Anaerobacillus sp. CMMVII: one gene and its partner. The protein of the gene in region 1 interacts with the protein of each later gene in a pairwise test. Links are inferred from orthologs where the notes say so. Each region holds a gene or a part of one and is shown in the gene's direction. Other genes may lie near its edges.

Region 1 (8,192 bases):
TTAGCAGATGAAAACAAATGCATTACCAATGTACATTTGGAGGTAAAGACAATGGGTCAAAAACTATTAGTTGTCGACGATGAAGAATCGATTGTTACGCTGTTACAATTTAATTTAGAAAAAGCTGGTTATGAAGTTGAAACAGCAATGGATGGAAAAACAGCTTATGATAAAGCAAAAGAATTAACGTTCGATCTTATCATTTTAGATTTAATGATACCTGAAATGGATGGTTTAGAAGTTTGCAAACAGTTGAGGCAAAACAAAATTAGCACTCCAATTTTAATGCTTACAGCTAAAGACGATGAATTTGATAAAGTGTTAGGACTTGAACTAGGGGCGGACGATTATATGACTAAACCATTTAGTCCAAGAGAGGTTGTAGCAAGAATTCGAGCAATTCTTCGTCGTGTTGGCCCAACCATCGAAGAAAAACCAGTAGAGATAAAGACAGAAACATCTTTAAAAATTGGGGAAGTAGACATTTTACCAGAAAACTATGAAGTACTTTATAAAGGAAATCAACTTGAATTAACCCCAAAAGAATTTGAACTATTGTTGTACTTAGCAACGAATAAAGGTCGAGTCTTAACCAGAGACCAACTTCTAAACGCTGTTTGGAATTATGAATTTGTTGGAGATACACGAATTGTAGACGTACATATAAGTCATCTAAGGGAAAAAATAGAACCAAATACGAAAAAACCGATTTATATAAAGACGATACGTGGGTTAGGTTACAAATTGGAGGAGCCAGTGTTCCATGAGCAAATACCGGATTAGATTAACCCTATCATTATTAATCGCCATTTTTTTCGTGCTTGCTGGCCTAGGATTATTGTTGGGCCAGTTGTTTAAAGAATTTTACTTTGAGCAACTTAGTGAAAGAGTCTCAAAAGAAGCAAAAATTGTTGCTATCAGCATCCATGAAACAGGTATCAACCATCCTGAGCTCTCAGTGATTGTTAAGGAAATGGGTGAACAACTTGCTGCTAGAGTAACGGTCATCTCGGTTTCTGGAGAGGTTGTTGCAGAAACAAATACTGACCCAGAAAGAATGGAAAATCACCTACTAAGACCTGAGATCATTGAAGTAAGAGAAAAAGGTGAAGGTAGAGCAATTCGTTTTAGTGATACCGTTGGTGCAGACCTACTCTTTTATGCAGTTCCCCTGATTGAAAATAATGTATTATCTGGTTATGTACGCCTAGGGCTTCCAATTAACGTGCTAGATGAAGTCTATAAAAGAATATGGGCCTTACTTTTGATTAGTTTTTCAATTGCATTTCTTGTCATTATTATCCTTAGTTCTCGGATAACGAATGAGATGGCAAAGCCAATTGAAGACGCTACTATTGTAGCGAATCAGCTGGCAAAGGGAAATTTTAAAGCGAGAGCTTCTCGTGGGAAAAATGATGAAACTGGGCAACTTAGTAGATCTTTGAATGTACTTGCCCAAAACCTAGATGAGGTAACAAAAACGTATCAGGCTCAACAAGAACGGTTAGAAACGCTTATTGAAAATATGGGCAGTGGTTTAATTTTAATCAATTATAAAGGTGAAATTAGTATCGTTAATAAAACTTGTAGACCGATCTTTCAAGGGGAAATAGACGATTGCTTGCATAAGGTTTACCATGATGTTATTCCACATAAGCAAATCATAAAAATTGTTCAAGAGATTTTCTTAACAGAAAAAGGACAGAGGAAACATATTGTCTTACCTATCCAATTGGAAATGCGTCACTTTGATGTCTATGGTGCACCAATTATTAGTAGTGGCGGTAAAGAGCGATTAAAAGGAATTGTTCTTGTTTTCCATGATATTACAGAATTGAAACGACTCGAGCAAATGCGGAAAGATTTTGTAGCAAATGTTTCACATGAATTAAAGACACCAGTCACTTCGCTGAAAGGATTTACTGAAACGTTGTTAGATGGTGCTGCAAAAGATGAAGAAATCTTGTATCGATTTTTAAAGATTATTTGGGAAGAAAGCGAAAGGCTTCAAAGTTTAATTCAAGATCTATTAGATCTCTCCAAAATTGAACAAAGTCAATTTCAGTTAAATTGGCAACCTGTTGATTTAAGCATTATGGCAGACGATTGTACTTTGATCTTAAGTAACAAGGCCGAAGAAAAGAAATATTCATTAGTAAAAATTGTAAAGGGTCTGGAGTCATTGAAGGAGATCCCTTACGTATTAAGCAAATTATGATAAATTTAATCAATAATGCGATTATGTATACACCTAAAGGTGGAAATATCGATATTTCAATCTCCGAAAATATTGAAAATGTTATGTTTACAGTGAAAGATACGGGGATTGGGATAAACAAAGAAGAAATACCAAGAGTATTCGAGCGATTTTATCGAGTCGATCGAGCTAGGAGTCGCAATTCGGGTGGGACTGGATTAGGACTTGCCATTGTAAAACATTTAGTTGAAGCCCATCACGGTGAAATTAGCGTTGAAAGTGAAGTTGGCAGAGGAACTAACTTTACGATTCGATTTAAAAAGCGGGTTAACATGTAGGGTTCGGTTTTAGGTACAATAATTTAATGGGCATCAGAAAAAGTAGAGGGAACTAGTAATTCCTTCTGCTTTTTTAATATCGTTTTCAACCTATAGACCCTAGAAAAGTATTCCGAACCTAAGCAAGCATTTTAGCTTCCCATTTTTTTATAAGGTTTTTAGCAAAGGTTATTGATATTCGTGAGGAGCCAAGCGAATGTTTGGCTCCTCACGCTTTTGTTTGAAGATTTTTAGATGGGGTATTATCCAATTTTTAGAAAGTTTAATAAAATGATGTTGTTTCCCTAGGTGCCAGTAGGCTTTTCAAATTTTCACCGTAAATATTAAAAGTTATGAAACTTTTATTTTACTCTATACGTAAGTATAATTGGTAGTGGAACAAAAAAAATAGAAAGTGGTGAACAACATGGTAACAGTGAAGCAAATGATTGTCGGCTTCCTCTCACTCATCGGAATTGCAATTTTAGCGCTGTTTTTAACGACTGGCTGGTATATAGTTGATGAGTCTGAACAGGCTGCTTTAATTACTTTTGGTAAAGTAGATGAGCACATTACAGAGCCAGGTTTAAAGTTTAAAATGCCTTGGCCAATTCAAAAGGTCGAAATCTTATCAAGAGGTACGTTTACAACAACAGTAGGTTATGATGAGACCAATGGTCAAGTAGTCGAATACCGTGACGAAGCAAAAATGATCACAGGTGATGAAAATATCTTACTTGCTGATTTAGTTGTTCAATGGAGAATTACAAACCCAGAGAAGTTCTTATTTAATTCTAATGATCCTGAACAAATTTTATTCAGTGCAACATCAGCTTCTCTTCGTGGTGTAATTGGAAGTTCAAGGATAGACGATGCCCTAACGGATCAGCGTCCTGCCATTGAGGCTCAAGTTTGGGATTACCTTGTTGCATTAATTGAAACCTATGACATTGGGATTTCGGTTATGGACGTAAAGCTCCAAGATGTTGAATTACCAAATGAAGATGTTAGACGTGCTTTCACAGAAGTTACTGATGCTAGAGAAGAAAGACTAACAAAAATTAATGAAGCTACGAAATATCGTAATCAAAAAATGAATGAAGCAAAAGGTGAGCAAGATGCGATTATGTCAAGAGCTGAGGGGACGCGTACTGAGCGTTTAGAAAGAGCTCGTGGGGATGTCGCAAGATTCGATGCTTTATATGCTGAGTATTTAATAAATCCAGAAGTTACAAGGTCACGCTTAGTACTCGAAACACTGGAAAAAGTGTTACCGAATACGGAAATATATATTATGGATAGCAGTAGTGATACGGTTAAGTATTTGCCGATTCGTTCTCTTGAAAGATCTGCGGAAGCAAGTCCACCTGCAACTACGACAAAGCCTAGTGAAGGGAGTGGAAACTAATGAGTGATAAAATTATCGATTTTAGTGAACGTAAGCCAACAGATGAGTGGAAGAAGTATACGAAACTAGGAATAATTTTTGTCGTTTTACTAAGTTTGCTAATGATTCTACTCTCAAACTTGTTTATAGTGCAACAAGGTGAATTTAAAGTTGTTAGACAGTTTGGTGAAGTTGTCCGTGTGGAACAAGAACCTGGATTGAAGTTTAAGATACCATTTATTCAATCAGTTTCAACTTTAACAAAAAAACAAATGATATTAGATGTTGAACCAACAGAAATTAATACACGTGATAAAAAGAGAATTCTTATCGACAACTATGCAGTATGGCGCATTGATGACCCACAACAAATGATTTCTAGCGCACAAACAATTGACCGTGCAGAAACAATCATGATGAACTTTATTTATTCTGTTATCCGCGCTGAGTTAGGCCAATTAGATTTTGATCAAATCATTAATGAAGAAGACTCTTCTCGAGGAAGTTTTAATGATAGGATCTTAAACCGAGTAAACGAATTACTTGAAAGAGATAATTATGGAATTTCCGTAACAGACGTTCGAATGAAGCGTACGGATTTACCAGAAGAAAATGAGCAGGCAGTTTACCGTCGGATGATTTCCGAACGTAATTCAATTGCGCAAGATTATCTATCGCAAGGGGATGCTGAGGCAAATCGTATCCGGGCAAATACGGACCGCGAAGTAAAAGAAATTGTTGCTAAAGCGAATGCAGATGCAAATGAAATTATCGGTCAAGGGGAAGCTGGAGCTGCACAAATTTATAACCAATCATTTGGTCGAGATGTGGAATTTTACAATCTTTATCGAACACTTTTAAGTTATGAAAAAACAATTGATGACCAAACTGTAATAGTTCTTCCTGCTGATTCACCTTATGCACGTATATTAATGGGCTATACAGATTAAAACTGATGGATGACTCATTTTAGGGTCATCCTTTTTATATTCATCGGTAAACATGATAAAATAACTATAAATAAGAATTAGTCGAGGTGTGTTACTTGAAAAATAAATTGGTAATGATTGATGGTAATAGTATTGCTTATCGAGCGTTTTTTGCACTTCCCCTTTTAAACAATGATAAAGGGGTATATACAAATGCAGTTTATGGTTTTACAACAATGCTATTAAAAGTAATTGAGGAAGAAAAGCCCACCCATATGTTAGTTGCTTTTGATGCTGGAAAAACGACATTCCGACATAAAACATTTCAGGAATATAAGGGTGGTAGGCAAAAAACACCGCCAGAACTATCAGAGCAATTTCAACTTATTCGTGAACTTCTAGATGCTTTCCGAATAAAACGCTATGAAATTGAAAACTATGAGGCAGACGATATCATCGGGACGCTTGCCAAACAAGTAAGTTCGCATGAGGATTGGGAAGTAAAAATCTATTCAGGCGATAAAGATTTACTTCAGCTTGTCTCGCCTAAAGTAACCGTTGCTTTAACCCGTAAAGGAATTTCAAATGTTGATACATATGACGAACAATTTGTTAATGAAAAGTATGGGCTTACTCCTTCACAAATTATTGATATGAAAGGCCTCATGGGAGACCCATCTGATAACATTCCAGGTGTACCAGGAGTAGGTGAAAAAACAGCCATTAAGCTACTTAAAGAATTTGGCTCAGTTGAAAAAGTCCTTGAATCCATTGATGCAGTTTCAGGAAAAAAATTAAAAGAAAATTTAACTGAGAATAAAGAAAAGGCCTTAATGAGTAAGGAACTTGCAACCATTTTTTGCGATGTTCCGGTTAGTATTCCAAAAGAAGAACTTCTCTTTGAAGGATACGACGAAAAGAAAATCGTGCCATTGTTTAAAGAACTCGATTTTCAATCTTTGTTAGATCGTTTTGGTACAGTGGAAGAGGAATTGGAAGAGGTAACAGAAAAACTTGATTTTACGATTGCTGATAAAATCTCTAGTGACATGCTTACAGATCATTCTGCTCTCGTAGTGGAAGTATTGGATGACAATTATCACGAAGCAGATATCCTTGGTTTAGCTATTGTAAATGAAACTGGGCGTTATTTCATTTCAACTGAACTAGCTTTAGCAAGTGATGCTTTTAAAGCATGGGCAAAAAATAAAGAGGCTAAAAAAGCCATTTTTGATGCGAAACGAGCTGTTGTTGCTCTTGGATGGAAGGGAATAGAACTAGAAGGGATTAATTTTGATCTTTTAATTGCCTCTTATATCCTAGATCCATCTGCTGCTTCCCATGAGGTAGCAGACATTGCAAATCGGAAAGGGAAGCGAGTAGTTTCTTCTGATGAAGCTATATATGGTAAGGGGGCGAAACGGAAAATTCCTGCCATAGAGGTTTTAGCAGAGCATCTCGTAAAAAAAGCAAATACCGTTTACACGTTAAGACAAGAAGTTCGCGAGGAACTTACAGCAAACCATTTAAAAGAACTCTTTTATGACTTAGAAATGCCTTTATCAATTATCCTAGGAAAAATGGAGATGACTGGGGTAAAAGTGGATGTAGAACAATTAAAGCTAATGGGAGAGGATTTAGGCAATCAGTTAAAAAACCTTGAAAAAGAAATTCATCAGCTTGCAGGAGTTGAATTTAATATCAATTCACCTAAGCAACTTGGGGAAGTTTTGTTTGAGAAACTTAACCTCCCAGTAATTAAGAAAACCAAAACTGGAGCATCAACATCTGCAGAGGTGTTGGAAAAACTAGCAGACAAGCATGAGATCATTCCAAGTATCTTACACTATCGTCAATTAGGAAAATTAAATTCTACTTATATTGAGGGCTTATTAAAGGTTGTTCATTCGGATACCAATAAAATTCATACAATGTTTAACCAAGCATTGACGCAAACTGGAAGGTTAAGCTCGACGGAGCCAAACCTACAAAATATACCGATCAGATTAGAAGAAGGCCGGAAAATTCGAAAGGCTTTTGTGCCATCTAACCCAGATTGGATTATGTTTGCTGCCGATTATTCTCAAATTGAATTAAGAGTATTGGCTCATATTGCAAATGATAAGAACTTAATCGAGGCTTTTAATAAAGGTATGGACATTCATACCAGAACAGCTATGGATGTTTTCCATGTAGAAGCTCAGGCTGTTACAGATTTAATGCGACGTCATGCCAAAGCAGTTAACTTCGGAATTGTTTATGGAATTAGCGATTACGGTTTATCGCAAAGTTTAGGTATAACCCGTAAAGAAGCAGGTACGTTTATCGAAAAATACCTAGAAAGTTTCCCAGGTGTTCGAGATTATATGGAAGATATAGTTCAGGAAGCTAGGGAAAATGGTTATGTAACAACGCTTTTAAATCGTCGTCGATTCCTTCCTGAAATTACGAGCCGTAATTTTAATTTACGAAGTTTTGCGGAACGAACAGCTATGAATACGCCAATTCAAGGAACCGCAGCTGATATTATCAAAAAAGCAATGGTAAATATCAGTGAAAGAATTGCTCAAGATGGTTTAGAGGCTAAGCTACTGTTACAAGTACACGATGAACTCATCTTTGAAGCACCAAAACACGAATTAGAAAAGTTAAAAGTAATTGTTCCAGAAGTAATGGAATCTGCTGTGGAACTCAAGGTACCGATAAAAGTTGAGTATGCATACGGCAGCTCATGGTATGACGCGAAGTAATTTAAAGTGTAGAGTTGAGAGTTTAGAGTTAACTTTTGGAAAGCTTCGAAGCTTCTCCTTAACAACTCTACATTCTACACTATAGACTCTACACTAAAAAGAAAGGGTGTAGTTATGCCAGAACTACCTGAAGTTGAGACGGTAAAGCGTACGTTACAACAGCTTGTTATTGGAAAAGAAATTAAGGAAGTAATTGTTCATTGGGGGAAAATCATTAAGAAGCCTGATGATGTAGCTGAATTTTGTCACTTGTTAATTGGTCAAACAATACACAATATTGAAAGACGGGCAAAATTTTTGAAGTTCATATTAGATGATTATGTGATTGTATCTCATCTCCGTATGGAAGGGAGGTACGGTTTACATCAAAACGATGAACCAATAGATAAACATACACATGTGATTTTTTCGTTTACCGATGGAACTGAGCTGAGATATCGGGATGTAAGAAAGTTTGGTACCATGCATCTGTTTCTAAAGGGGGAAGAGGACGCTAGTCTACCTTTGGCTCAGCTAGGAATTGAGCCTTTTGATGAGGCGTTTCAACCCAAAACCCTTAAGGAATTATTGAAAGGGACTAACCGAAAGGTAAAAGTTTCCTTACTAGATCAG
Region 2 (3,284 bases), on another replicon or contig:
TTTCTTCTGGGGAAGTTAAAATTATTAAGGATTTAAACACTTCTGTAGAAGGAAGAGATGTCCTAATAATTGAGGACATTATCGATAGTGGTTTAACATTAAAATATTTAGTTGAACTGTTCCACTATAGAAAAGCAAAGTCTGTTAAGATTGTTACGTTATTGGATAAGCCTGAAGGTCGGAAAGTTGATCTAAAGCCAGATCTAGCTGGGTTTAAAGTCCGAAATGAATTTGTTGTTGGTTACGGTTTAGACTATATTGAACGCTACCGCAACTTACCTTATATCGGTATATTGAAGCCAGAGATCTATCAAGGTTAATTAATTGTGAATAAGAATACTTTTGTGATACTATAATTTAAGCTTTATTTGCCAGTGGGAGGAGGTAAAAGATGAATCGAATTTTTCGAAATACAGTCTTTTATTTATTAATCTTTTTAGTTATTGTTGGGATCGTTAGTTTCTTTAACGGGCCGCAAACAGATACAAAGGATATGAAGTACGGTGAATTTCAGGCACATTTAGAACGTGGTGAAGTTGGCCCAACAACAATACAGCCTGTTCGTGGTGTTTATGTCATTCGCGGAAGCCTGAAAACAATGGCTGAAGGTGAGTCATTTGTTGTAAATATTCCTGAATCTGATATAGCTCTTGTTGATCTCTTAGAATCAGCTAAAAGAGGCGGTATCGAGTTAGAGGTGTTACAAGCAGAACAAACGAGTGGTTGGGTAACATTCTTTACTTCAATCATTCCATTTGTGATTATCTTTATTTTATTCTTTTTCCTTTTAAGTCAAGCCCAAGGTGGCGGAAGTCGTGTAATGAACTTTGGGAAAAGTAAAGCAAAGCTTTATGATGATAAAAAGAAAGCCAAGTTTACTGATGTAGCCGGAGCAGATGAGGAAAAGGCAGAGTTAGTTGAAGTAGTCGAGTTCTTAAAGGATCCTCGTAAATTTGCGGCAATTGGCGCTCGTATACCAAAAGGGGTCCTACTTGTGGGTCCTCCAGGTACAGGTAAAACCTTACTTGCTAGGGCAGTTGCTGGTGAAGCGGGTACACCATTCTTCTCGATTAGTGGTTCAGACTTTGTGGAGATGTTTGTTGGGGTCGGTGCATCACGTGTACGTGACCTGTTTGAAAATGCTAAGAAAAATGCACCTTGTATCATCTTTATTGATGAAATTGATGCAGTTGGACGTCAACGTGGCGCAGGTTTAGGTGGCGGCCATGACGAACGTGAGCAAACATTGAACCAATTATTAGTTGAAATGGATGGCTTTGGTGCTAATGAAGGAATTATCATTATTGCCGCAACGAACCGTGCTGATATTTTAGATCCTGCATTACTTCGTCCAGGTCGATTTGACCGTCAGATTTTAGTGGGTCGTCCTGATGTTAAAGGACGTGAGGCAGTTCTTGAGGTCCACGCACGAAATAAGCCATTAGCTAGCGATGTTAATTTAAAAACAATTGCTACTCGTACACCAGGTTTTTCAGGAGCTGATTTGGAAAACTTATTAAACGAAGCTGCTTTAGTTGCTGCTCGTCGCAATAAGAAAAAAGTTGATATGAATGATATTGAAGAAGCGATTGACCGTGTCATTGCTGGGCCTGCTAAGAAAAGCAGAGTGATTTCTGAGAAGGAAAAGAATATTGTTGCATATCATGAAGCTGGTCATACAGTAGTGGGTGTGAAATTAGAAAGTGCTGACCTCGTTCACAAGGTAACAATTGTTCCTCGTGGCCAGGCTGGTGGTTATGCCGTGATGCTTCCTAAAGAGGATCGTTACTTCATGACGAAACCAGAGTTAATAGATAAAATTATTGGTTTATTAGGTGGTCGAGTTGCCGAGGAAATAATTTTCGGTGAAGTAAGTACAGGTGCTCATAACGATTTCCAAAGAGCAACAAGTATTGCTCGTAAGATGGTAACTGAATATGGGATGAGTGATAAATTAGGACCGATGCAGTTTGGTTCAGCTCAAGGTGGTAATGTTTTCCTTGGTCGAGATATTAATAATGAGCAAAATTATAGTGATGCAATTGCCTACGAGATTGATCAAGAAATGCAACGTATTATTAAAGAGAGCTATGAACGTTGTCGTACGATCTTAACTGAAAACAAAGATAAGCTTGAATTAATTGCGCAAACATTATTAGAAGTTGAGACTTTAGATGCTGAACAAATCAAAGCTTTAATGACAGAGGGTAAGCTTCCAGAAAACCACCACTCTAATAATAAAGCGGAGACAGTTGCTGAAGGTGATGTGAAAGTAAACATTAGTGCCAAGAAAGATACATCAGATAAGCAATCTGATGAAGATGCACTACTACCTTCAGAAGAAACACAATCTGAAGATAATAAAAAAGAATAATTGAAAAAGGTGTCTTTCTAGACACCTTTTTTTAATCTTGATAGTAGGAATTTTTGCGGATATTAATGTAATATATAAGGTAACCGCTATCCTTAATTTTTGTTATTCATTTTTAATGTATAACTAACTATAATTAAGAGGATAAAAATACAAAACCTAAGTAGGTGACATGATGATATTTGTTTTAGATGTTGGGAATACAAACATTGTGCTCGGTGTATATGATGGGGAAGTGCTGAAGTATCATTGGCGTATTGGTACTAATCGACAGAAAACTGAAGATGAGTACGGAATGATGGTGAAACAGCTTTTTGCTAATGAAGAGCTACAGTTTAGGGATATCGATGGAATTATTATCTCTTCAGTCGTTCCGCCAATTATGTATGCCTTAGAGCAAATGTGTAAAAAATATTTTTCAATTACGCCTATGGTTATCGGCCCGGGAATCAAAACAGGTTTAAATATAAAATATGATAATCCTAAAGAAGTAGGTGCCGATCGCATTGTAAATGCTGTAGCAGGGATAGATTTATATGGTGGTCCGCTAATTATTGTTGATTTTGGAACTGCAACTACATACTGTTATATCAATGAAGACAAACAATATATGGGTGGGGCAATTGCACCAGGGATAGGTATTTCGACCGAAGCCCTTTATAATCGAGCATCAAAGTTACCGAGAATTGAAATTGTTAAGCCGAAAAATATCATCGGTAAAAACACGGTTAGCGCGATGCAAGCAGGTATTTTATATGGATATGTTGGACAAGTTGAAGGTATTGTTACTCGCATGAAGGAACAAGCAAATGGAAACCCTAAGGTAATTGCAACAGGTGGTTTAGCACCATTAATAGCCAACGAATCAACACTTATTGACGTTGTTGAACCGTTCTTGACCCTTAAAGGGCTT

Evidence for each region. The genes of interacting proteins can lie anywhere in the genome.
Region 2: the proteins of hflK (region 1) and ftsH interact in binary tests that used the Escherichia coli proteins (3 or more experiments, as listed by UniProt). The link is inferred for Anaerobacillus sp. CMMVII from one-to-one orthologs.

What each region holds. Positions count from the first base shown.
Region 1 is NZ_JACEHK010000002.1:489,067-497,258, forward strand. Bases 2,183-4,931 are described here. They hold hflK (FtsH protease activity modulator HflK), read left to right. Parts: upstream 2,183-2,941; coding sequence 2,942-3,922; downstream 3,923-4,931. Other genes in these bases: H1D32_RS06500 (histidine kinase dimerization/phospho-acceptor domain-containing protein), read left to right, coding at 2,183-2,218; H1D32_RS24905 (sensor histidine kinase), read left to right, coding at 2,215-2,535; hflC (protease modulator HflC), read left to right, coding at 3,922-4,851. Also shown: H1D32_RS06495 (response regulator transcription factor), read left to right, coding at 52-783; more of H1D32_RS06500, read left to right, coding at 764-2,182; polA (DNA polymerase I), read left to right, coding at 4,965-7,580; mutM (DNA-formamidopyrimidine glycosylase), read left to right, coding at 7,695-8,192.
Region 2 is NZ_JACEHK010000001.1:100,715-103,998, forward strand. What follows is about bases 1-2,882. They hold ftsH (ATP-dependent zinc metalloprotease FtsH), read left to right. Parts: upstream 1-391; coding sequence 392-2,374; downstream 2,375-2,882. Other genes in these bases: hpt (hypoxanthine phosphoribosyltransferase), read left to right, coding at 1-320; H1D32_RS00480 (type III pantothenate kinase), read left to right, coding at 2,547-2,882. In the rest of the region: more of H1D32_RS00480, read left to right, coding at 2,883-3,284. UniProt on the Escherichia coli protein: Acts as a processive, ATP-dependent zinc metallopeptidase for both cytoplasmic and membrane proteins. Plays a role in the quality control of integral membrane proteins.